Regions from separate parts of the Shimazuella sp. NTD247 genome, predicted to be linked through region 3. Evidence: riboswitches for the same ligand, from Rfam matches in the RefSeq annotation. Region 3 holds a riboswitch; each other region holds the start of a gene.
What was found. Region 3 has a riboswitch for S-adenosylmethionine ahead of AC5WOC_RS05960 (2,3-diketo-5-methylthiopentyl-1-phosphate enolase). Riboswitches for the same ligand answer to the same signal wherever they lie in the genome.
Positions count from the first base shown of each region.

Region 1: another riboswitch for S-adenosylmethionine. It lies ahead of AC5WOC_RS04530 (homocysteine synthase); the one in region 3 lies ahead of AC5WOC_RS05960 (2,3-diketo-5-methylthiopentyl-1-phosphate enolase).
Region 2: another riboswitch for S-adenosylmethionine. It lies ahead of AC5WOC_RS12055 (methionine ABC transporter ATP-binding protein); the one in region 3 lies ahead of AC5WOC_RS05960 (2,3-diketo-5-methylthiopentyl-1-phosphate enolase).
Region 4: another riboswitch for S-adenosylmethionine. It lies ahead of AC5WOC_RS01990 (aminotransferase class I/II-fold pyridoxal phosphate-dependent enzyme); the one in region 3 lies ahead of AC5WOC_RS05960 (2,3-diketo-5-methylthiopentyl-1-phosphate enolase).

Region 1 is NZ_JCAJZU010000002.1:49,109-51,311, forward strand. Features, by position in the region: gene AC5WOC_RS04530 (homocysteine synthase) at 1-1,150, opposite strand, end outside; SAM riboswitch class I at 1,221-1,333, opposite strand; gene AC5WOC_RS04535 (nucleotidyltransferase domain-containing protein) at 1,572-1,730, opposite strand; gene AC5WOC_RS04540 (hypothetical protein) at 1,880-2,203, opposite strand, start outside.
Region 2 is NZ_JCAJZU010000004.1:255,468-257,670, forward strand. Features, by position in the region: gene AC5WOC_RS12045 (hypothetical protein) at 1-35, shown strand, start outside; gene AC5WOC_RS12050 (VOC family protein) at 196-606, shown strand; SAM riboswitch class I at 665-769, shown strand; partial or broken gene AC5WOC_RS12055 (methionine ABC transporter ATP-binding protein) at 947-1,657, shown strand; gene AC5WOC_RS12060 (methionine ABC transporter permease) at 1,689-2,203, shown strand, end outside.
Region 3 is NZ_JCAJZU010000002.1:303,273-305,475, reverse strand. Features, by position in the region: gene AC5WOC_RS05960 (2,3-diketo-5-methylthiopentyl-1-phosphate enolase) at 1-1,006, opposite strand, end outside; SAM riboswitch class I at 1,075-1,184, opposite strand; gene AC5WOC_RS05955 (pyridoxal phosphate-dependent aminotransferase) at 1,243-2,203, opposite strand, start outside.
Region 4 is NZ_JCAJZU010000001.1:423,389-425,591, reverse strand. Features, by position in the region: gene AC5WOC_RS01995 (SgcJ/EcaC family oxidoreductase) at 1-149, opposite strand, end outside; gene AC5WOC_RS01990 (aminotransferase class I/II-fold pyridoxal phosphate-dependent enzyme) at 236-1,396, opposite strand; SAM riboswitch class I at 1,511-1,624, opposite strand; gene AC5WOC_RS01985 (ABC transporter permease) at 1,710-2,203, opposite strand, start outside.

The sequences.
Region 1 (2,203 bases), 250 kb from region 3:
GATGCGTTGTACTTGCTGGATGAATAATAAGTGATTTTGCATCTCCTACATTTGCTAGGTGGGAGAATAAAGAAACATTTTCAATCAATTTTCTCCCTGCCTCTGCTCCCCCCTTAATCCCAAATGTAAAGATCGCACCTTGACCGTTCGGTAAATATTTTTGTGATTTTTCAAAGGATGGATGATTTTCTAATCCGGGATGATTCACCCAATCAACACTCTCATGCTTCTCTAAAAATTCAGCCACACGCAAAGCATTTTCGCTATGTCGTTCCATGCGGAGGTGAAGTGTCTCTAATCCTTGTAGTAACAAAAATGCATTAAATGGTGAAATAGAAGCTCCTGTATCTCGCAGTAACTGCACTCGTGCTTTTATAATATAGGCCAAAGATCCCAATGCTTGAGTATAGGATACACCATGATAGCTAGGATCCGGCTCTGTCAAATCAGGAAACTTGCCATTACTCCAATCAAACTTGCCAGAATCAACGATGATACCGCCGATACTTGTGCCATGTCCTCCAATAAACTTTGTCGCGGAGTGAACAATGATATCCGCTCCAAATTCAAATGGCCTGCTTAAATATGGAGTAGCAAAAGTATTATCGATAATAAGCGGAATTCCAGATTCATGAGCTACATTAGCAACTGCCTCTACATCCAACACATCTAACTGTGGATTGCCGATAATCTCGGCAAAAACAGCCTTCGTCTTATCAGTTATCGCACTACGAAAATTGTTAGGATTGGTTTGATCTACAAAATGCACGTGAATGCCCAGTTTGGGAAGTGTATGTCGAAATAAGTTATATGTCCCACCATAAAGATTGCTAGAAGCGACAATCTCATCACCTGCCCTGGCAATATTTAAAATGGAGTAAGTAATTGCTGCTTGACCCGAACTGGTAGCGAGTGCTCCAACACCGCCTTCCAGCTCAGCGACCCTTTTTTCTAGAATATCGGTTGTAGGATTCATAATACGAGTATAAATGTTGCCGAATTCCTTTAATGCAAACAGATCTGCAGCATGCTGGGTATCATCAAAGACATAAGAAGTTGTCTGATAAATAGGAACAGCCCGCGCATTTGTTGCAGGATCAGGTGCCTGCCCTCCATGCACAGAAATTGTCTCAGGTCGAAATGTACTCATGTTATTTCCTCCTTTTTTAGCAAACAAAAAACCCCTTCCTTATCCAGAAGAGGCTTGGTTACAGATCCGCATCTTATCTGTTAGAGACAAGTAGTCTCTACAGGAATTGGCACCTTCTAGTGAATCAATCACTAGGGTTGCCGGGCATCATCGGGCCAGTCCCTCCGCCTCTCTGGATAAGAGATTTAACAAATATTCAGTTAAACAATAGGTTTACTTAATTATAGTCGTTTTCTTCCAGCTCATCAATATTCAAGTGTAAAAAATGGAGATATTTACAAAATCTCAATATTGGACTGCAAATTTATTCAACTTACCTTCTATTAGGGAGAATAACAACGACACTACCTTGTCCTTATCCAGATCCAGCTGTTCTTGCAAAATGGATGGATGTTGAAACCACATTGGAATAACTGCTAAATCAGTGCTTTTCAGGATTCAATTGATTAAATAACAAGTATGCATCTAAATCAGAGTCAGCCTTTTCCTCCCCTCTCGCATAACTTCCAAAAATGACAATCGCTTTGATGGAATCAAACCGCTCAGTCATATAATTTGTAAATGTAGTGATAAGGGACAATCGAAATCTCTCTCCTTTACCCAAAAAACCCCGCTCAGCATTTTATGATGGTGGGATTTCGTTTATTTTTAGCGAAGATTTATTTTTGTTTTGATCCCTCCTGCTCGCAATGGGCAGGAGGGGTTAGTAGCTAGTGGAGAAAAGATGACCTACCGCCACCGACCTCCAGTTACTGCACCGAGCATGGCAATGTACAAATCGTCCCGTTTGTGGCGGTCGATCTCCGTGACCTCGTTGACCTTATCCAGTGACGCTACGCGAATACTCTCGTAATTGCTACCCGCTTTGCTCTCTTCATTTCGCAGGGTCTTCATTCGGTTGAGATTCTGTCCATGAGCCTTGGACTTGGCATCTCCCTTTTGGTGGTCCTTACTGTTGTTGTACTGGTTGATTTCGATGCTCAGACCCTCGATATCATCCAGAATCTTCAGTTGTGCCAGCTTGGCCTGACCAGTCTTGAAGGCAGCTTCAGC
Region 2 (2,203 bases), on a different contig from region 3:
AACTCCAGCAATGGCATAGCTCGCTTCGATCATGAGTAATACAACTCGTCTCTTTTTAGAGACGAGTTGTTCAAGTAAATCAGAATTTTATTTGCGAAGAAGAATTTTTATTGTTTCTAAGCCGATACTTGTATATCAAATTTTCATAAATTTCGATAAAATATATTGTATATTACTTACATAAGGAGGGATCGAATGAAGTTTGTGTTTGACATAGAGAGTGGGGCTGAAGCAATACTTGATCCGTCATTGGAAGTTGTTTTACATCGTCTTGAAATGCTCAATGGGGATGCCCATAAATTTTGTATTTTAGAAGATACAGAAACAGGAAGTTATATCCAGTGCTTTGGAAATGAGCAAGTACAGTTTATTGAGTATCATCAAGTCGATGATAAGCATCATTACCATTATATCTTGGGGGAAGTACAGCCTGAACAAAGCAAACCATGGTATACAAAAATATTTGGATTTCAAGCTGATGGAAAAGATCCATTGAGTAACGAGTGGCATGGTGTGGAGACGACAAAGCAAGTATTTGCTCATTTTTATCAGCATGCAACCGTTCCTGAGATATTCCAGCAGCGAGACATTATTCGATTTCTATAGTTTCATCTTGATTTTTATATTTTTATAAAGTATAATATCATTAACTTGATATGGATTTCTCTTATCCAGAGAGGTGGAGGGACAGGCCCTGTGATACCTCGGCAACCATCCTTATGAGGAAAGGTGCCAATTCCTACAGAATTTTGTTTCTGACAGATGAGAGAAGGCGATATTTGAAGATATCCCTTTTTGCATCATTGTGCAGAAAGGGTTTTTGTTATTTTAGTGGATAAGATAGTAAAATTTTATCTTATCCACATAAGGGCAACTAAGCCTCTGGCTACGTCTTAACGACTTGCCAACTGGCAAGTTTACTTTAGGAGGTGCTTTGAAATTGAGTTTGATCCAGTTGCAAAACGTCTCCAAGCGATTTGCTGAAGTGACAGCACTTGAGCGTGTGTCTGTATCCATACAGGCAGGAGAAATGCTTGGGATTATAGGTCATAGCGGAGCAGGAAAGAGTACCTTGCTGCGAATGATAAATGGTTTAGAACAGCCGACGGAAGGCGAAGTTTTCATACGTGATAAAAATATAGCTGAGTTGAGTAAGGTTGAGCTCAGGCAGCTAAGAAGCAAAATCGGGATGATTTTCCAGCATTTTAATCTGCTCACTTCGCGTACTGTCTTTGACAATATTGCTTTCCCACTGCAGATTGTAGGGAAGAAGAAATCAGAGATAAAGGTACGTGTGGAAGAATTGCTCGAACGTGTGGGCTTGACTGAAAAAAGAAACAGCTATCCATCACAATTGAGCGGCGGACAAAAACAACGAGTAGGAATTGCAAGAGCATTAGCGAATCATCCTGAGATTGTTTTGTGTGATGAAGCAACATCTGCTCTGGATCCAGCAACAACAGATTCCATTCTTCAATTAATTCAAGAGATCAATCGAGAAACAGGGATCACTTTTGTGTTTATTACCCATGAGATGTCTGTTGTAAAAAAAGTATGCTCTCATGTGGCTGTTCTTGAGTCTGGCAGTGTTGTAGAAAGTGGTTTAGTAACAAATGTATTTCAAGATCCAAAACATCAGGTCACCAAAACTTTTCTTGGTTTGACAGAAGAAAAAGGAGGGAAGCGAATTGTCTCCTAGTCTTGATTGGTCACTTATTTTGCAAGGAACACAGGAAACATTATTGATGGTAGCAATTTCTACATTTTTTTCTGCATTGATCGGTGTTCCATTAGGCATTTTATTGGTAATTACGGATAGAGGGCAGTTTTGGGAAGTTCCTTGGATACAAAAAGCATTAGGATTTGTCGTAAACGTTTTTCGCGCAGTTCCCTTTATTGTCTTGATCTTATTCTTATTTCCAGTTACCAAATGGATTTTGGGAACTTCGCTTGGAACGACTGCAGCTACGATTCCATTAATCGCTGGCGCTGCACCATTTTTCGCAAGAATGGTGGAGACAGCAATTCGAGAGATCGACCGAGGTGTGGTAGAAGCAGCAGAAGCAATGGGAGCAAGTCCTTTTACGATCGTATGGCGTGTTTTTCTTCCAGAAGCAATGCCCGCGATTGTCTCTGGTTTAACCGTTTCTTGTGTCAGTCTGATCAGTTATTCAGCGATGGCTGGTATGGTTGGCGGGGGAGG
Region 3 (2,203 bases):
CAAAGAGCTTAGGAACCAGCGCCGGATGAATTCCAGCGGAGGGCACAGGCAATGCTTTTTTCCAATAATCATGTATACTGCTCAATTCTTTTGCGATACCAAGTGCTGCCGTTTTCTCCAATGCGACACTTCCATAAGGAGAAGGGAATAATACCAAATCTGCTCCTGCGGCACGCAGAAGCTTCCCGTACCAAAGAGAGGAACTGACACCATAAGTAGGAGAGGCTGTTACCGCACCTCCGAAAGCAGGATGTGCTAAAATAGGAACATGTATGTCCTTATCCTCTGCAAGTGCTTGAAGGGTATCCAATCCATATGTAAATACGTTAAATAACAAGGCACTGGCTCCAAGATAGACAGCATGTTTTGCTTTTTCTACTAATTCAGTAGAACGACCAGAAAGATTTACAGCATATAAAGTTGTTTCCCCAGTTTCTTGCTCGGTTTCTCTAAGTACTTTTTTTGCAATGGCAATGCGCTGTTCAAAAGGACAAGTGGGATTATCAAATAATATTTCATCATCCTTGATGATATCCACACCACCAAGTGCCTGTTCTCGAAGTTGGTGCTCAAAAAAAGAAAGATCTCTGCCGATAATCCCTTTAAAGATACTCATTAGTAGGGGTCGATCAGTCACTTCCAGTAAATTGCGGACACCGAGAACACCAAAAGATGGGCCTGGAAATCGTTGTGCTAATTCAGGAGTAAACTCCAGATCAATTAGCTTTATTTTTCCATCTAGGGAGAGTTTTCCAAATACGGTTGTTAAAATAGCAGGTATATCCGCAGAAAAATTAACGGATGGATAGGAAATAGTGATCAATCCCTGTTCTTCTGATAATGTTTGGATTTGAATAACTTCTCCCTTATGTTTAGCCAATTGTTGTTGATCTAATTTGGGTAGGTCGGTCCATGATCCAACAGTAAGACCAAGGGCGATTTGTTCTGCTTTTTGTAAGAGGTCTCCTTTATTAGGAACAAGATACGTCGCAATTGCTGCTCCCATTGTTCTCCTCCTTTTTTAAAAAAAATAAACCCTCTTCCTGAGGAAGAGGGGAACGTTTACACCGCTTCCTCTTATCTTTCAGTGTGTTCACTGTAAGAATTAGCACCGTTTTTACCAACATGGTAAATCGGTTGCCGGGTTTCATTGGGCTCATCCCTCCACCTACTCTTGATAAGAGAATGTCATTATTGTCTTGTGATTAGATATTACGATTATGATGGAAGAGTATCCTTTTGTCAACGGAATAATTCCAAGCTATCCAATCGGTCAACTGCTTCTTGTAATCGTTCTTCATCTGCTAACAAACCTACACGAACATAGCGATCTCCTGCTTTTCCAAAACCTATTCCTGGAGCGACTGCGATATGTGCATTTTTGAGAACGTGTGTTGTAAAACTTTGTGAATGATAACTATCAGGAACTGGCAGCCAGCAAAAAAAGGAGCCTTTTGGTTTTTGGATATCCCAGCCGATTTTTTGTAATCCTGAAATAAATACATCTCTTCTTTTTTCGTATGTCTGCACCAATTTTTCCACAGAATGTTGCGATTCGAGTAATGCAGTAGCTGCCGCTTCTTGAATAGCACCGAACAAACTGACATAAAAATGATCTTGCAACAATTCAATTGCTTCAATCACCGATGGATTTCCCAAAGCAAAGCCGATACGCCATCCTGCCATGTTGTAGGTTTTACTCATGGTATAAATCTCAATCCCAATATCTTTTGCTCCAGGTGTCTGCAAAAAGCTCAGCGGCTTTTGACCGTCATATCCGATTGCACCGTAGGCAAAATCATGGACTACACAAATGTTATTTGTTTTTGCTGTCAGCACGGTTTTTTGGAAAAAATCAGAAGTGGCCACACCAGCTGTAGGGTTATTAGGATAATTTAAAAACATTAATTTTGCTTGTTCCAAAATGGATGCAGATATATTTTCATAGTCTGGAAGAAAATCATTCTCTGCAAGCAGGGGCATCATTTCCATTTTTGCATCAGCCATCGCAATTCCAGACCAATAATCTGGATATCCGGGATCAGGAACCAAAGCGATATCTCCTTGATTTAAAAAGCATTGTGCGATTTCGACTAAACCAACTTTTCCGCCAAATAATACAGCTACTTCTGTGTGGGGATCAATTGCAACCCCATACTCTCGTTTATAGTAAGTTGCTATTGCCTCTTTGAGAAACGGAAAT
Region 4 (2,203 bases), on a different contig from region 3:
ATTTTTTTCTGTTTACCGATGTAACTTCCATCAAATCCCACCATCTCTCCATTTTTTTCAAATAATGATGCCATTTTTTTTGCATCTCTTTCATTCCAAGCTTTTATCAATTCAATATAGAGTGACTCTATTTGTTCTGCTGAATTCATTCCCTATCACCTCATGTATTTAGTGAATATATCACATTTATCTCATCGATAGCAAAAGAAAACCCTGAATTTCGGGTTTTCTTTTGCTATCGAGCGACTGCATAAGTTATTTTCGTATTCAATGCTTGGGATAAATCAGTTATTAAATCATCTACGTTTTCTAATCCAACAGAAAAACGCAATAATCCATCCGTTATCCCATGTTTTTCTCTTACTTTCGGAGGCATGGCAGCATGAGACATCATAGCTGGATAAGAAAGAATACTTTCAACTGACCCTAAACTAACTGCCACCAAGGGTAAGCGAATTTTTTGGAGTAGTTGCTTTGCCCTTTGAACACTTCCAACATCAAAAGATAATACAGCACCATGACCGCTTGATTGTTTACACTGAATATGATGACCAACGTGTTCTGGTAAAGCTGTATAGTAAACTTTTTCAACTTCCTTTTGCTCTTGTAGCCATTTCGCTAAAATCTCAGCATTTTTAGTAGATAGCTCCAGCCTTGCTTGTAGTGTTTTTATACCTCTTAAGATAAGCCATGAATCTTGAACACCTAGGACTGCACCAATTGCATTTTGCAATAGTTTCACACGTTCAGCCAATTCAGATTCTCTTACTACCACTAGTCCTGCAATCACATCACTGTGCCCTCCCAAAAATTTGGTAGCACTATGCACAACAATATCAAAGCCAAAGGAAAGCGGACGCTGGTAATAAGGGGTTAAAAATGTATTATCTACGATAGACAATAACTGGTATTCTTTTGCTATTTCCGCTACTTGATGCAGATCTGTTACTTTCAAAGTGGGATTGGATGGAGTTTCAATATATATTGCTTTTGTATTGATTTGAATCTCATCTGTAATAGCATTCGGATTGGTTGTATCTACAAATGTACACTCTATCCCAAATCGATTGAGAACTTGTGTCAAAACACGATACGTTCCACCATACACATCTTGAGATACAATGATATGATCACCTTTCGAAAGTAATAACAAAACCGTAGAGATGGCAGCCATTCCAGAAGAAAAAGCAAAGCCACAACAACCACCTTCTAGCTTCGCTATCGTATCTTCCAATGCTTGACGAGTGGGATTGCCACTTCGTGTATAGTCATACTTACCTGGATTATCGACATCAAACTGATGAAATGTAGATGCTTGATAAATAGGAATACTCGAAGCTCCTGTCTGTTGATCCAGTTCATTGCCATTATGCAGTAATAAGGTTTCCACTCTCATCCAAACCACTCCCCTGAAAAAATTACTAGGCATTTTTTGTCTATTTGTCCTGTTATCCACAGCAAAAAGCCTCTTCCCTTAAAGAGAAGAGGCCGGATTTATCCATAGCGCCTTCTCTCATCTATCAGGAAATATCTTTCCTGCAGGAATTGGCACCATATTAATCTTTTAAGATCAATTGGTTGCCGGGCTTCATCGGGCCAGTCCCTCCGCCGCTCTCGATAAGAGAAATATCATTTTCATTTGATTCGAATTTGCTCTAGCTAACTTAAGGATATATGACCAATCACAAGAAGTCAAATAAACCTGTCAATTACATACGAAGTTGATGATATTCGTTAAATAAAGCTTTATAGCTGATTAATCCTAAAATAATACTCGTTAATACAGCTGACGATAATAGCGCAAACACAATAATTAATTGATAACGAACAGCTTGCATCGGATCTGTTCCAGCAATAATTAAACCCGTCATCATACCAGGAAGCTGTACCAATCCCATTGTTTTGGTATTATCAATAACAGGAATTAGACTTGCTCGAATAGCAGTTTTTAAATACGGAAATACAGCCTGTTTCGGTGTGCCGCCAAGCGACAATATCGTTAATATCTCTTGTTTGTTTGCTTTTACTTCGGATTGAAACCGATCTAAAAACAAAGAAGCGTTCATCATAGCACTTCCCACAATAATTCCACTGGTAGGAATAATATATTGCGGTGTTGGTTGTGTGATTTTAAATCCGATCAATACTCCCTGTGTGAGCAATTCTGTAAGCGAAATAGCAAACAATACTCTCATCCGAGAAT